Regions from separate parts of the Photobacterium kishitanii genome, predicted to be linked through region 2. Evidence: riboswitches for the same ligand, from Rfam matches in the RefSeq annotation. Region 2 holds a riboswitch; the other holds the start of a gene.
The links. A riboswitch is a leader RNA that binds a small molecule or an ion and turns the genes downstream of it on or off. The one in region 2 is predicted to bind thiamine pyrophosphate.

Region 1 (7,613 bases), on a different contig from region 2:
GGCACGACCGGCTCACAGCTGGATGCTTTAGCCCGTCAACACCTATGGGCATATGGTTTTGATTATGACCACGGTACCGGCCATGGCGTGGGTCATTTTTTAAGTGTTCATGAAGGCCCACAGCGGATCGCTAAAGGCTATAATCCAACCGCATTATTACCAGGCATGGTGCTCTCAAATGAGCCGGGATACTACCGCGCTGATGCGTTTGGTATTCGGATTGAAAACCTTGAAGCTGTCGTTGAAGTAGCCACTCAAGGCGATATGTCAGTAATGGGCTTTGAGTCGTTAACACGTGCGCCGATTGATAAGCGCCTGATTGATGCGATCCTACTGACTGATGTCGAACTGGCATGGCTCAACAATTACCATCGCACCGTATTTGACGTTATTAGCCCAGCCCTAACAGGCGCTGATCTGGCGTGGTTAACTCAAGCGACAGCAACACTTAACCGCTAACCTCAATTTTCATACTTAAAATAAAAAAGCCAGTGCATTTAATGCTGCACTGGCTTTTTTTATTAACCGGAATAAACCGCATCCCAGTCTTTCCATACGACTTCAAAACCTTGTCGCTTCACTGCTACGGCAACATCAGCCACACTACGATCATCACTGATCGCAAATTGCTCTAACTCTGGTGTATCATCGGCATAACCACCCGGCTGCGTTTTTGATCCCGCAGAAAGACTAGTAACGCCTAATGGCAACACATTATCGCGAAAGCGGGCTGACTCACGAGTGGATAATGACAACTCAACTTCAGGATTAAACAACCGATAAGCACAGATCAACTGCACTAACTGGCGATCAGTCATCACCGATTTGGGTTCAATCCCCCCCGTGCAAGGCCGCAAGCGCGGAAATGAAATCGAATAACGACTTTGCCAATAATGATGCTCAAGATATGCCAAATGGCTAGCAACAAAAAAACTATCTGTCCGCCACTCTTCCATCCCCAGCAAAGCCCCTATGCCAATTTTATCGATTCCAGCTTGGGCTAACCTATCTGGCGTCGCTAGCCGATAATTAAAATTAGTTTTATTGCCGCGTAGGTGATGCTCGGCATAAGTACGGGCATGATACGTTTCTTGATACACCATCACCGCATCTAAGCCTAAGCCTTTAAGTTCTCGATATTGTTGTTGTTCAAGCGGCTGCACTTCCATTGCAACATAACTAAAATGTGATTTAATTTGTGGCAATGCCTGCCTAAAATAATCCATCCCGACTTTAGTTTGATGCTCACCAGTGACCAATAACACGCTATCAAAATTAAGTGCTTTAATCGCCTTACATTCACGTCCAATATCACCCTCATCTAATGTGCGGCGCTTAATGCGATTTTCCATCGAAAAGCCACAATAGGTACACGCATTGGCACACAAATTAGACAGGTATAACGGTACATAAAAACTGATGGTATGACCAAAACGCTGCCGAGTTAACATCGCAGACAATTGCGCCATATGTTCTAAATAAGGCTCAGCAGCTGGTGAGATCAGCGCTTTAAAATCCTCTAAATCGAGTTTAGGTTTACTAAGCGCACGCTCAACATCTACCGTAGTCTTGGCATAAATAGATAAACGAATATCATCCCAATCCATTTGCTGCCAAACATCAACAAAGCTCATGCTGACTCCTTACTGATTAAGAAATGCCGTTAATGGGCTCGATGCAATAGCATGATTCACTTTCCCCGCCATGCCAGCCTCAAACGCCATACGACCACTTTCAACCGCTAATTTAAACGCATGTCCCATTGCAATAGGATCATGAGCGGCAGCAATAGCGGTATTAACCAGAACGGCATCAGCGCCCATTTCCATCGCTTCTGCAGCATGAGAAGGCGCACCAATTCCCGCATCTACCACCACAGGTACACGTGCTTGATCGATAATAATTTGCAGAAAATCACGACTAACTAAACCTTTATTTGAACCAATTGGCGCTCCCAGGGGCATCACCGCCGCACATCCCACTTCTTCTAACCGTTTACACAACACCGGATCAGCATGACAATAAGGCAACACTACAAACCCTAGCTGTACTAACTGCTGTGCCGCCTTTAGTGTTTCAATTGGATCCGGCATCAGGTATTTCGAATCAGGGTGAATCTCTAGCTTTAGCCAATTAGTACCTAACGCTTCGCGGGCTAATTGCGCCGCAAAAACGGCCTCTTTGGCGTTTTTGGCCCCTGATGTATTCGGCAATAAATTCACCCCAGCGGTAACTAAAGGCGCTAAAATATCATCATCCGGCTGCGTTAAATCAACCCGTTTTAATGCCATAGTCACCAGCTCAGAGCCTGTCGCTATAATTGATTTAGCCATCACATCACGATTGGCGTATTTACCCGTGCCAGTAAATAAACGTGATGAAAAGGTTTTATCGGCAATGGTTAACATATCAACCTCCTGCGATTGCTTGAAATAACGCGAGCTGATCGCCATCAGCAATAACCGTTGTAGACCACTCACTAGCAGCAACAATGGATTGATTGATCGCCATCGCTGTGCCTTGTGTCGGTAAAGACAGTTGCGCGACAAATTGACTCAGGGTTTGCTCGGCTTCACATACCACAGGTTGATCGTTCAACCATATCTTAATCATGGTCATACGATCTCCTGATGAGTGACCACACCACAAACTGGACAATGGGGCTCGGTATTAATTGAAAGCTGCTGCCAGCGATTATTGAAGCCATCAAATTGCTGTAATAGAGAAAATCCGATATCACCGACACCCGTTATCGTTTTAATCGCAGTTAACGCTTGTAAATTGCCGATGGTGCCAACAACAGGTCCTATTACGCCACCAGTTCGACAATTATTGGCTTGTTGCTCCGTACTATTGAAGATAGGAAATAAGCACTGATAACACCCTGATTTCGATTGGCGGAAATCAAATGCAATCAGCTGACCTTGCCAACCAATGGATGCCCCTGATATCAACGTTTTTTGATGTTTAAAACAAGCCTGATTAATCGCATAACGTGTCCCCCAATTATCACTGCAATCAAGTACGATATCCGCTTGTTGAACTTCAATATCAAGTTGAAATCCCGCTAACTTTGCTTGCACGGCTCGCGTACGTATTAATGGGTTTAGCGCATTGATCTGCTGGCATGCAGCCTGTGCTTTACTTGTCGCAATATCACTATCACGGTAAATGACCTGCCGTTGTAAGTTAGAGACTTCAACATCATCATCATCGGCTATAACCAATAAACCCACCCCTGCAGCAGCTAAGTACATTACCGCCGCAGAACCTAAACCGCCAACGCCAATCACCAGCACCTGAGCATTCATCAGCTGTTGTTGCCCTACTTCGCCGATCTCGGCCACCATTAACTGACGGCTATAGCGTATAAACTCAGCATCAGAGAGTTCAGAGTTGATGGTCATCACATGCTCCTCCTGCCTCATTTTCAATCGTAGCAACCAATATATTGCGTAATTCTGCAACTGCAGCGGCTGGATTTTCTGCCTTCGTAATCGCACTGACCACAGCAACACCGGTTACTCCAGTGCGCCACACTTTGGCAGCGCGTTCAATATTGATACCACCAATCGCTACGGTCGGTACTCGTTCACCAATTAATTTTTGATAAAGCGCTAACCGATTAACGCCTTGTGGTAATGACGGCATATCTTTAGTTGAGGTCGCAAAAATATGACCCAGTGCGATATAACTTGGTTGATACTCTAAGGCACGTAAAATCTCATAATAGCCATGCGTAGAGATCCCTAACCGTAGTCCAGCTTGCTGGATCGCGACTAAATTAGCACTATTGAGATCTTCCTGACCAAGGTGAATACCGTAAGCACAATGTTTAATTGCCAACGCCCAATAATCATTGATAAAAACTTGCGCGTGAGCTGCCGCTCCAGCAGCAACTGCCTGTTCAATTTGGGATTCAAGATCAGAGGTTTGGGGATTTTTAATTCGTAATTGAGTCGTCGTAACACCTAACTGCAATATCCGCTCAACCCAATCCGCACTATCAACCACTGGGTATAAGCCTAATTTACACAGTTCTAAATCAGCAAAGGGGGCCACACTTTCACCCTCACCCAGCCAGCCAAGTTGCTTCACTTCCGGATGATTGATCGTTAATGCACGAGGAAAGACTTTGGCTGTCGTTGGCCATATAAGCTCACCTTGCGCACGATAATTATTATCTTGATAACTGCGTGCATGAGCACGCGCTAAGACCAATGCATCATCTAATGGGTAATCAAGTGCTAATGCCACCAATAACATGGCCCGCTGTGCTTCACTGGCTCCACTATGATGACAATGAATTGCTCTGGTTTGCCCTTGGTGATGCCAAATATCAATACAACCGTCATCAGCAGGATAGCCACATAACACTAAACTGGTATCAGCAACCACCTTATGCTGCAACACTTCTAGTTCATCGAAAGGCGCGAGCCACTGATCCCGCACTTGATACGTCGGCAGTACACAATCGTCCTCTACTGCCACAAAATTAAACGCAACTGAACATTCACTGGTGGCGGTTTTAATCTGCACCCATGAATTACTATTATTAACGCTAACGTTCACTGTCTCACCAAGCTGATATAATTCAGCCGGTACCAATAGTGGTTCAATGTGCATTAATAATGGCATTAAATGATTGGGTAACGATAAGGTGCTCATTTACAAATCCTCTTTAGCTGGGTGATATAATTCACTGCCTCGAGCACGAAATTCAGCTGCCTTTTGTTGCATTCCAACATTCAAGTTATCACTGATGGTAATATCTATCTGCTGCAACTCTTTAGCATAATCACGGACTTCTTGAGATATTTTCATAGAGCAAAATTTAGGGCCGCACATTGAACAAAAGTGGGCAACTTTGCCAGATTCCTGTGGCAAGGTTTGATCGTGATAATCTCGAGCAGTTTGTGGATCAAGGCCCAAATTAAATTGATCTTCCCAACGAAATTCAAACCGTGCTTTTGACAATGCATTGTCACGAACTTGTGCACCGGGGTGGCCTTTCGCTAAGTCTGCCGCATGAGCACACAGCTTGTACGTGATCAACCCGACTTTTACATCATCTTTATTCGGTAAGCCTAAATGCTCTTTTGGCGTCACATAGCACAACATTGCACAGCCATACCAACCGATCATGGCTGCGCCAATGCCGGACGTTATATGATCATAGCCAGGCGCAATATCTGTAGTGAGAGGTCCAAGGGTGTAAAACGGCGCTTCATGACAATGCTTAAGTTGTTCATCCATATTGGCTTTAATCATATGCATCGGTACATGACCTGGCCCTTCAATCATCACCTGAACATCATATTGCCACGCAATTTTAGTCAGTTCGCCCAGCGTACGTAATTCACTAAACTGAGCTTCATCATTGGCATCAGCAATTGATCCCGGACGTAAACCATCACCGAGTGAAAGCGATATATCATATTGAGCACAAATTTCACAAATACTGTGAAAGTTTTCATACAAAAAGCTTTCTTGATGATGCGCCAGACACCACTTCGCCATAATTGAACCACCGCGAGAAACAATCCCTGTTACCCGTTTAGCCGTCATTGGCACATAACGTAATAAAACCCCTGCATGAATCGTAAAGTAATCGACACCTTGTTCTGCTTGCTCTAATAAAGTATCTCGAAAAATATCCCAAGTAAGATTCTCAGCGATACCATTCACTTTCTCCAATGCTTGATACATCGGCACAGTGCCAATCGGTACTGGGCTATTACGAATGATCCACTCACGTGTCTCATGAATATTACGTCCCGTTGATAAATCCATCACAGTATCGCCGCCCCAACGAGTCGACCATACTAATTTCTCAACTTCTTCTTCGATTGATGAACTCACCGCTGAATTACCAATATTGGCATTTACTTTGACAAGAAAATTACGCCCAATGATCATTGGTTCAACTTCAGGGTGATTGATATTAGCAGGAATAATTGCTCGACCAGCAGCCACTTCTTGGCGAACAAACTCAGGAGTTATTTGTGGTGGAAGATTCGCTCCCCAATCCATACCAGCATGCTGCTGATTTAAAACTTCATCATCATAGTGCGCTCGTCCCATATTTTCACGAATCGCAATATATTCCATTTCAGGAGTAATAATACCTTGGCGAGCATAGTGCAGCTGTGTAACACATACATTAGCTTGAGCTCGTCGAATAGGAGCGCGGTAACTAAAACGTAAATCATTAAGTGTCTTATCAGCTAAACGCTCATGGGCATAATCAGAACTTAATTCCGATAATAACTCAGTATCATTACGTTCAGCTATCCACGCTTGACGGACTGTCGGCAAACCACGATAGATATCTATCGATTGCTCAGGATCGGTATAAAAACCAGATGTGTCATAAACACGTATTGGTTGATTTGGTTTAAAGAGAGGAGTCTGTTTGGGGCCACTTACTAGGCTATCAGCTAAGGTTATTTCGCGCATTGGCACTAAAACATCAGCGCGACTACCAGCAACATACACTTTGTGGGAGTTAGGGTAAGGTTGAGCCGTTAATGACTCGATAAATTGTTTCGCTTCCAATCTCGCTTGCTTGCGATTCGACACAGCAATTTCCTTTCAATGTTGTAGGGAAAAATGCTTGGCGGATGGGCGTAAACAAGAGCTATGCAGCAATATTGTGCATAATCGAATACAGACAGTGATCCCTAGATAAGGATATGCAGTAAAGATAACCTCTTGTTCCCTTCGCAGGTATTAGCCTGATCAGGTTCAACGGATCCCGCAATGCGGTCTCAGCCATATGGCACTCCGACAAGTAAGTGATTAAGTATAAAGCCTCAGGCTATCACTACAAGTCTTTAGCCAAAAGAATCAATAGACAGTGACAGATAGCAAAAAGCCGTGCAATTACACGACTTTTTATTTCATGCTAATAACCATGATGATTATTGCGAGATAAGTACATCACACTTAAGATGCTTTGCTAGTGTTTCACTCACATCACCAAAAATATGGATACTAGACTTGTGATAACCAGTAATGACTAACTTAGCTTCAACCTTCTCAGCAAGCTCTTCTAAATGTTTAGCAATATCACCATTGGCAATATGTAAGCCAGCAACAGGATAAGAGGAAGCTGTCGCTAACTCTGATAATTGTGACATCCGCTGTTTAGCAATCGCGTCATGTTCTTCTTGTAATTCAATTTCGACATCAATAAAGCTAACATTACCAACACCAGGTTCAACATAGGCAACATGTAATTCTGCATTATTTTGCTCAGCAATAACCCCTGCCTTTACCATTAGTTTATGGGCATATTTATCTTCAGGGTTAACAGCAAGTAATATAGTTTGATATAGCGACATAGCTTATCTCCATGAGCCTACGCTCAGTAGTAAATTTCTTAGTTATGATTATGATGCTATAAATGTAGCTATACAACCAACTATGTGCCGACATTTTAATATACGCTTAAATCAATGATTGCAATTATCGAGAGTGTCAACTAACTCAACAACCGATTATTATGACGGCTTTTAATCATTACCTTTAACTGAAACGAGATACCAATGAGCCAATATTTATTACTAGGATTCATCGCAATTGGTGGTGCATTCGGCGCCTGCTCACGA
Region 2 (7,613 bases):
ATATTTTGTTGGCGATAAAGAAAACTCGCAGTCTTTATTTTGTCGGTAAGTTTCATATTACTTTCGATAAACTTGATGGACTAGGTGAGTTTGCCATTATGACTGATGATAATAAATTACTTGATGGTTATCGATCTGAATTAATTATACTCGAAAATATTATAATATGTTCCGGTCAATTAATGAGTTAGCGACTCGGCTTACTCATTAATGCCTCAGATGCGCTACGCAAAAAAAAACTAAATTCAAATAATCACCTAGTATTCATATTACAAAAATAATAACTAAAAAAGACAAGCCCCTTACTTTATTACCTGTAAAATTAATAGCATACAAATATAATTGCTACATGCTATCTATAATTTCTCATACTAGTCGTCGTGCTCTACGACTAATGTCTAGCTATCTGAGACTATTTTCGTTTGGTATAAGATACTAACAACTGAACTTCAATGATTACTTTTAGTAGTAGGTTGATTGGTTATTTTATTTAATAGTGAGCTTCAGGGGGTTATAACAAATAACGACCTTATTCCTGATTATTCTGCGCCCTATTTATAATGCGTTGCCTTCACTTATTAATAATAACTCAATTTATCCATAATATAGAGTCATAGAGTTCTTTGTACCAGAAAGTATATAGCTAACTACTCGGCTAAACCTTCGAGCATGAGTAATTAACATTGTTGGAATTACACATCTTAGAGTATGAGCGAAAGGAATCAAAATGAGCAGTACTTTAGAGTCCGTACATATACAACCAGATCAGCCTCAAATCAATGAGGATGAACTCACTTATGAACAACAACATAAACCAAGTTCGGAATTTGGTTCCCGAGAACAATATTTAGAGCACGAATTACAAATCATGGCGCCTAAACGCTGGCGTCCCAATTTACCGTTTAAAGATTATCGATTTGAGATAGAAGATACCATCCCAGCTCTGGCGGGTACCATTGGTAAAGTTGTTATGGTGGGAGCCATTGCAGCAACCTTTGCTGGGGCTCTAGGACTAAATGAAGGCTTTATTTTAGAAAATGTTCGTTTTGAATTACTCATAGCATCTGTTTTCATTATTCTTTTCTCTGGTTTTTTATTGCCGACCGCTAACCTTGCGGGTACACACGGCCCATTAATCCCTTTAATTCCTATTGTCGTTGCCGCCGGCGGGCATCCTATGGCTTTTGGGTTGCTGATTGGTGCGTTTGGCTTAATCTTAGCCATCAGTAAAGGTGGCAGCATGTTGGCAAATCTCACCAGTAAAGGCGTATGTGGCGGTTTATTGCTCTATCTTGGCTTTGTGGGAACTGCTTCTCAAGTTAAAAATCTATTCGCTTGGGCTGAGGGAATAGGTATGAGTCATATTGCTTTTGTAGTGATCTTTTGCACTATTATTTTATATTCTTTATTGGAACATTTTCGTAAGCGTTGGCTAGCAGTACCTCTTAGCTGCTTGCTGGGTGGTACTTTAGCTTTTGCAATGGGTGCCCCGTTTTCTTTTCAAACCGAGCCTGGTTTGCCCAATATGAACCCTATGTATTGGTGGGGAGAAGATACAGGCTGGATGCTAGGCTTACCTACGCTTGAGCATTTCATGGTGGTATTACCCTTTGCTATTTTAGCAGTGGCTATGTGGTCGCCAGATTTTTTAGGGCATCAAGTGTTTCAAAAAATCAGCTATCCAGAACGTACAGAAAAAGTACATATGAACATTGACGATACCATGACTACGGCTTCAATTCGTCAAACGTTCGGTTCTCTGCTCGGTGGTACTAATTTTACTTCTTCATGGGGTACTTATATCGTACCGGCGGCTATTGCAAAACGTCCTATTCCTGCCGGCGCTTTACTGACGGCTCTGTTCTGTATCATAGCCGCTGTTTGGGGCTACCCAATGGATTTAGCTATATGGCAGCCTGTACTTTGTGTTGCGCTAATTGTTGGGGTATTCGTTCCATTGCTAGAAGCTGGAATGGAAATGACGCGTGAAGGGAAAACCACACAATCGGCAGCGATTGTTGTATTTTCTTCAGCGCTAGTTAACCCAGCATTTGGCTGGTCTCTCGCCATGCTGTTAGATAACTTAGGCTTAATCGGTTGTAAAGAACGTAGTGATGAACTTAGTAAAATGAGCCGTTGGGTGTTGCCTGGAACTATGTTTATTGTGCTAAGTGGTGTGATGGCGTTGGTTGGTCTTCTACCTGGGATACCGGCGATTATCCCAAGTGTTCGTTAACCTTTAAATAAGAGTTATTGAGTGTTTAACCCTTTTTATTATTAAGTTTAATTACGTTGTGAGGTGACGTTTTATTAAATCGTCTTATTACCCAACTGCTTTTAACTCAGTTCAACCCCTAGATTTAAAGCATCAGCTAAGACAGTCTGGCATTTATATTAGCTAGGCTCGATTAATGTTTAGTTTTGATCGGAACACAAAAAGGCCTCGCAATCGCAAGGCCTTAGTTTCATCTATCGAACAATTGTAACAATCCACTTCACTGACTTAATCGCTTTTATCAGTGTTTTGCTGAACTGCACTGGTAAGTGTCTCTCTCAATCAATATCGTCACTATGAATATACGATCTCGTAACCCATACATATGCCTGCTGGATGCTAAGCCATGGAGTTATCCTGCGTTTATTGCATCCCAAATGGGCCACAAAGATATGACAATGGTATTGAAGGTTTATGGCACTTGGATGCCGAGTGGAAATGAATCAGAAATAGAAAAAATGGAGATGGCATTAAGATAATCGTACCCCATCTGTGCCCCATTTGAAAAAGTGACGGTCATAGAACCAAAAAAAACCACGCTCTATCCCAGCAACAAAACATTCAATAAATTAATGTGTTATTCATTAATATCTCTAAACAACACCTGTAACCTATTATTTTTCAATAAAATATAGTGACAACCCAATTATTGTGGATTAGGATAATTGCTATTAGTCGGGGGGCTTTAAGCTGAGATCACCATAATGGTGGGACCCGTTGAACCTGAACCAGTTAGCACTGGCGGAGGGAACTAACTATCAACGATACCACACCGTTAATAGATGCAAGCTTGAGTCACAACTGCACATTCTCATACCGCAGTTTACGCTTTCCTGCTTGATACTTGTTCCTGATGCTGCGCATGAGGAATTATGTATGTCACTTATCACATCGTCACACCACACTGTTACGCCTATTGTGTTAACTATCGCAGGATCGGATAGTGGCGGCGGTGCTGGCATTCAAGCAGATATTAAAGCCATTTCAGCAACAGGTAGTTATGCTTGCTCGGTGATCACCGCAATTACCGCTCAAAATACCCAATGTGTTAGCGGTATACTCGCTATTCCACTTGAGATGGTTGAACAACAGTTAGATGCTGTTTTTACGGATTTAAATGTTCAAGCTGTAAAAATTGGTATGCTCGCTGATAGTGAGATTATTCGGTTAGTTGCGGCTAAAATTCGTCATTATCAACCACAATTTTTAGTTATTGATCCAGTAATGGTTGCCACCAGCGGTGATGTATTATTACAACAACACGCTATAACTACGCTCAAAACTGAATTACTGCCATTAGCTGATATTATTACCCCTAACCTACCAGAAGCCGCTGCATTAACCGGTTTAGAAATCCCACAATCTATGGCTGATATGCAAGCAATGATTAGCGCATTGCGAGACATTAATCCTCATGCCGTGTTACTTAAAGGCGGACATTTAGAACAAAGTAGTGATAGCACTGATTTATTGATTTTAGCTAATAACGTTATCGAGCTAACAACCCCTCGTATTGACACCAACAATACTCATGGCACTGGTTGTACTCTGTCTGCGGCTATCGCCTCCTATTTAGCACAAGGCAATGATCTTACAACAGCAACTACCTTGGCTAAACGCTACATTACCGCAGCCATAACCGCCGCCGATGAACTCAATATTGGTCATGGTCACGGACCTGTTAATCACTTCTTTGCAGGTCATCATCATGTGCGTTGATCTGGAAATCACCATAATTAATGGCAGCTTACGTTATCACTCAAATGGCAGCGCTACCGAAAATATCCCTGTAATTAAGGATCTGAATTTAACGATTGCTGCTAACAAATGGACATGCCTAGTGGGTAAAAGTGGTTGTGGAAAAAGCAGCTTAATTAAATTCTTAGCGGGATTATTAAACGAGACAACTGAATGGCAAGGTCAACTGACTATTTCAGATAATCAGCCTTTAACAGGGCGAGTAGCTTATATGGCACAGCAAGATCTGTTATTGCCTTGGTTAACGGTGTTAGAAAATGTCTGTATTAGTAGTAAGTTCGGCCACCATGCTTCGAACTCAAATCTACAACAACGAGCAATAACATTATTAGAGCACGTCGGCTTAGCAGATAAACAGCAGCTATTACCCCAACAGTTATCTGGTGGTATGCGACAGCGCGTCGCACTTGCTAGAACATTATTGCAAGATCAACCGATTGTATTAATGGACGAACCATTTTCAGCACTCGATGCCGTCACCCGTTATCGCCTCCAAGATCTATTTGTGAAATTACTGAAACATAAAACTGTGGTACTGATTACCCACGATCCTCAGGAAGCAATCCGATTGAGTGATCAGCTGTATATATTACAAGGTCAACCCGCTTTTGCCACTGCATTGTCCTTACCGCCGACATTACCACCACGGCGCTTTGATGCTGAATCTGCTAGCCACCAGCAACGTATTTTTGACATATTGGCACACGATCATGACTGATATTACTCGTTTAATCACCACCAAAGCAGCCCATAAGCAGTCATCTACAACCCATGACCTTGCCGCACCAATACGGTTACTAATCAGTATTAGTGTGCTACTAGGGCTATGGCAACTTACGGTCGTGGTGTTCAACTTACCCAGTTTTATTTTACCACCACCACTGGATGTGGCGCAGCGATTAGTTACGCGATACGACGTGTTACTTCGTAATACTTGGGTCACAGGGCAAGAGATCATTCTTGGACTCATTTTAGGTTTATCGCTAGGGCTATTTTTTGCCTTGCAAATGTTGTTATTTAAACCTGTTAAACGATGGTTATTACCGTTACTGATTGCAAGCCAAGCCATTCCTGTGTTTGCCATCGCGCCAGTGTTAATGCTGTGGTTAGGTTATGGCATTGGCTCCAAGGTTGTTATGGCAGCGTTAATTATCTTTTTCCCTGTTACCACTTGCTGCTATGACGGCTTACGTAATACACCAACCGGTTATCTTGAATTATCAACCACGATGGGCGCGACCAAGTGGCAACAGCTTAAATATATTCGCTTTCCTGCAGCCTTACCTGCGCTGGCTTCTGGGATTCGAGTTGCGGTAGTTATTGCACCGATTGGTGCTGTCGCTGGCGAATGGGTCGGTGCCAGTCAAGGCTTAGGTTATTTAATGCTACAAGCTAATGCTCGCATGATGATTGATGAAATGTTCGCAGCACTCTTCATTTTATCGCTGTTATCGGTAGCACTATATTTCATCACTGATCGGTTATTAAAGCGCCTTATTCCATGGCAACTTTAACAACGCACTTAACACTCTTTTGATACTTACTCTTTAAAGGATTTATTGTGAAACGTATTATTTTAATCTCCGCAGCAATGTTGATACTGTTTGGCTTTTCTGTCAGCGCTAAAGCTAGCACTCCCCCTCAAAAGCTCACCCAAATAAGCCTAATGCTTGATTGGTTTGTAAACCCAAATCATGGCCCGATTATTATTGCTCAACAACGAGGTTATTTTAAACAACACGGTTTAGAAGTCGATATTCAGCAGCCTGCCGATCCGTCATTACCACCGAAATTAGTTGCCGCCAATAAAATAGATCTCGCTGTTTCTTATCAACCGAGTTTAACGATTGATGTCGCTGCTGGCTTACCATTAATCAAAACCGCTACTCTGATTGCGACCCCACTTAATACTTTGATGGTACTAAAGAAAAGTGGCATTACCGATTTATCACAGCTAAAAGGAAAAACCATTGGGATTTCAATCGCAGGTAATGAAGATGCGACCATTGGTACTATGCTTGCAGCTCACGGCGTTAAATTAAGCGATGTTAAAATTGTTAATGTCGGTTGGGCACTCTCATCATCATTGGCTTCAGGTAAAGTTGATGCTATCTGGGGGGGACTACGTAATTTTGAAACCAACCAATTAGCTTTAGAGGGTTATCCAACTATCTCGTTTTTTCCTGAAGAAAACGGCATCCCTAGTTATGATGAATTAATTTTTGTCGCCAATAGCAAACATTATAACCGTCAAGCTATCACGGCTTTTAATGCTGCTATCACCCAAGCAACCACTTATATCATTAATCACCCAGATGCAGCTTGGAAACAATTCATTCAATACGCCCCTGACACCTTAGATAACACGCTTAACCATAAAGCATGGAATGACACTTTAAGCCGATTTGCTTTGCGCCCTGCGGCCGTTGATTTTAAACGTTACGATGATTACGCCCAATTCTTATTTAACCACCACGTTATAACCAAACTACCTCAAGCCAAAAATTACATTGGCAGCTTCTAAGGAGAGATTATCATGACATACCAAGATTTAATTGATGCTTGCCAACCACAATGGCAGACATATACCCACCATTCATTTGTGATGCAACTTGGTCAAGGTACACTGCCGCACACCTGTTTTATGCATTATTTAAAACAAGATTTTTTGTTCTTAAAACAATATGCACGTGCTTATGCGTTAGCCATTTATAAAGCCCGAACGCTAGCCGATATGCGTCGAGCACTGCCAAGTGTAGCCGCTTTACTTGATCACGAAATTGCACATCATGTTGATTATTGTGGTGCTTGGCACCTGACTGAACAAGATATGGAACAAGAAGCTGAAGATGTCGCTACTGTTGCTTATACACGTTATGTATTAGATGCAGGTATGCAAGGGGATATCGTCGATTTATATGTGGCTCTTGCGCCTTGTGCCATTGGTTATGCTGCAATTGGTAATATGTTAATCAATGATACTCAGACAGTGTTTGATACCAACCCTTATCGTAGCTGGATTGATCTTTATAGCGGTGAGGATTATCAGCAAGGTGTCGCTGCTGCAACGGTATATTTAAATAACCTATTAGCAGAAATCTCCGTTCATAGTCAACGTGGCCAACAATTGATTCAAACTTTTAAAGTAGCAACAGAAATGGAAATTGCATTCTGGCAACAAGGACTCAATGTTGGAGTAATCGATAGTGAATAACTCATCAAACGCCACTGTTACTGATGTTTCTATTACCAATGATATTATTGCCGCATTGGCCTTAGTGAGAGAACAAAAACCATTAGTGGTCAATATTACTAATTTTGTCGTCATGAATACTACCGCCAACGCTTTGCTCGCCATTGGAGCTTCACCCATTATGGCGCATTCGCAGCAAGAAATGACAGAGATGATGCAAATTACAGGATCACTAGTAATCAATATCGGTACACTAGATAGTGTATGGATTGAAAGAATGTTATTTGCGGTAGAGCAAGCCAACGCGTACAACAAACCGATCATTTTAGATCCGGTCGGATGTGGTGCGAGTCTACTCCGCACTCAAACAGCACGTACCATTGCCGC

Region 1: it holds a riboswitch for thiamine pyrophosphate, as region 2 does, so the genes downstream of both, thiC (phosphomethylpyrimidine synthase ThiC) here and thiD (bifunctional hydroxymethylpyrimidine kinase/phosphomethylpyrimidine kinase) in region 2, are expected to answer to the same signal.

The regions. Positions count from the first base shown of each region.
Region 1 is NZ_LN794352.1:3,285,382-3,292,994, forward strand. Features, by position in the region: gene PPBDW_RS15195 (aminopeptidase P family protein) at 1-459, shown strand, start outside; gene thiH (2-iminoacetate synthase ThiH) at 522-1,634, opposite strand; gene PPBDW_RS15205 (thiazole synthase) at 1,644-2,408, opposite strand; gene thiS (sulfur carrier protein ThiS) at 2,410-2,619, opposite strand; gene PPBDW_RS15215 (HesA/MoeB/ThiF family protein) at 2,616-3,407, opposite strand; gene thiE (thiamine phosphate synthase) at 3,391-4,668, opposite strand; gene thiC (phosphomethylpyrimidine synthase ThiC) at 4,669-6,582, opposite strand; TPP riboswitch at 6,702-6,799, opposite strand; gene PPBDW_RS15230 (universal stress protein) at 6,924-7,346, opposite strand; gene crcB (fluoride efflux transporter CrcB) at 7,551-7,613, shown strand, end outside.
Region 2 is NZ_LN794353.1:395,272-402,884, forward strand. Features, by position in the region: gene PPBDW_RS17040 (class IV adenylate cyclase) at 1-191, shown strand, start outside; gene PPBDW_RS17045 (DUF3360 domain-containing protein) at 728-2,236, shown strand; gene PPBDW_RS17050 (hypothetical protein) at 2,572-2,754, shown strand; TPP riboswitch at 2,942-3,042, shown strand; gene thiD (bifunctional hydroxymethylpyrimidine kinase/phosphomethylpyrimidine kinase) at 3,152-3,994, shown strand; gene PPBDW_RS17060 (ABC transporter ATP-binding protein) at 3,984-4,751, shown strand; gene PPBDW_RS17065 (ABC transporter permease) at 4,744-5,547, shown strand; gene PPBDW_RS17070 (ABC transporter substrate-binding protein) at 5,625-6,557, shown strand; gene tenA (thiaminase II) at 6,570-7,247, shown strand; gene thiM (hydroxyethylthiazole kinase) at 7,240-7,613, shown strand, end outside.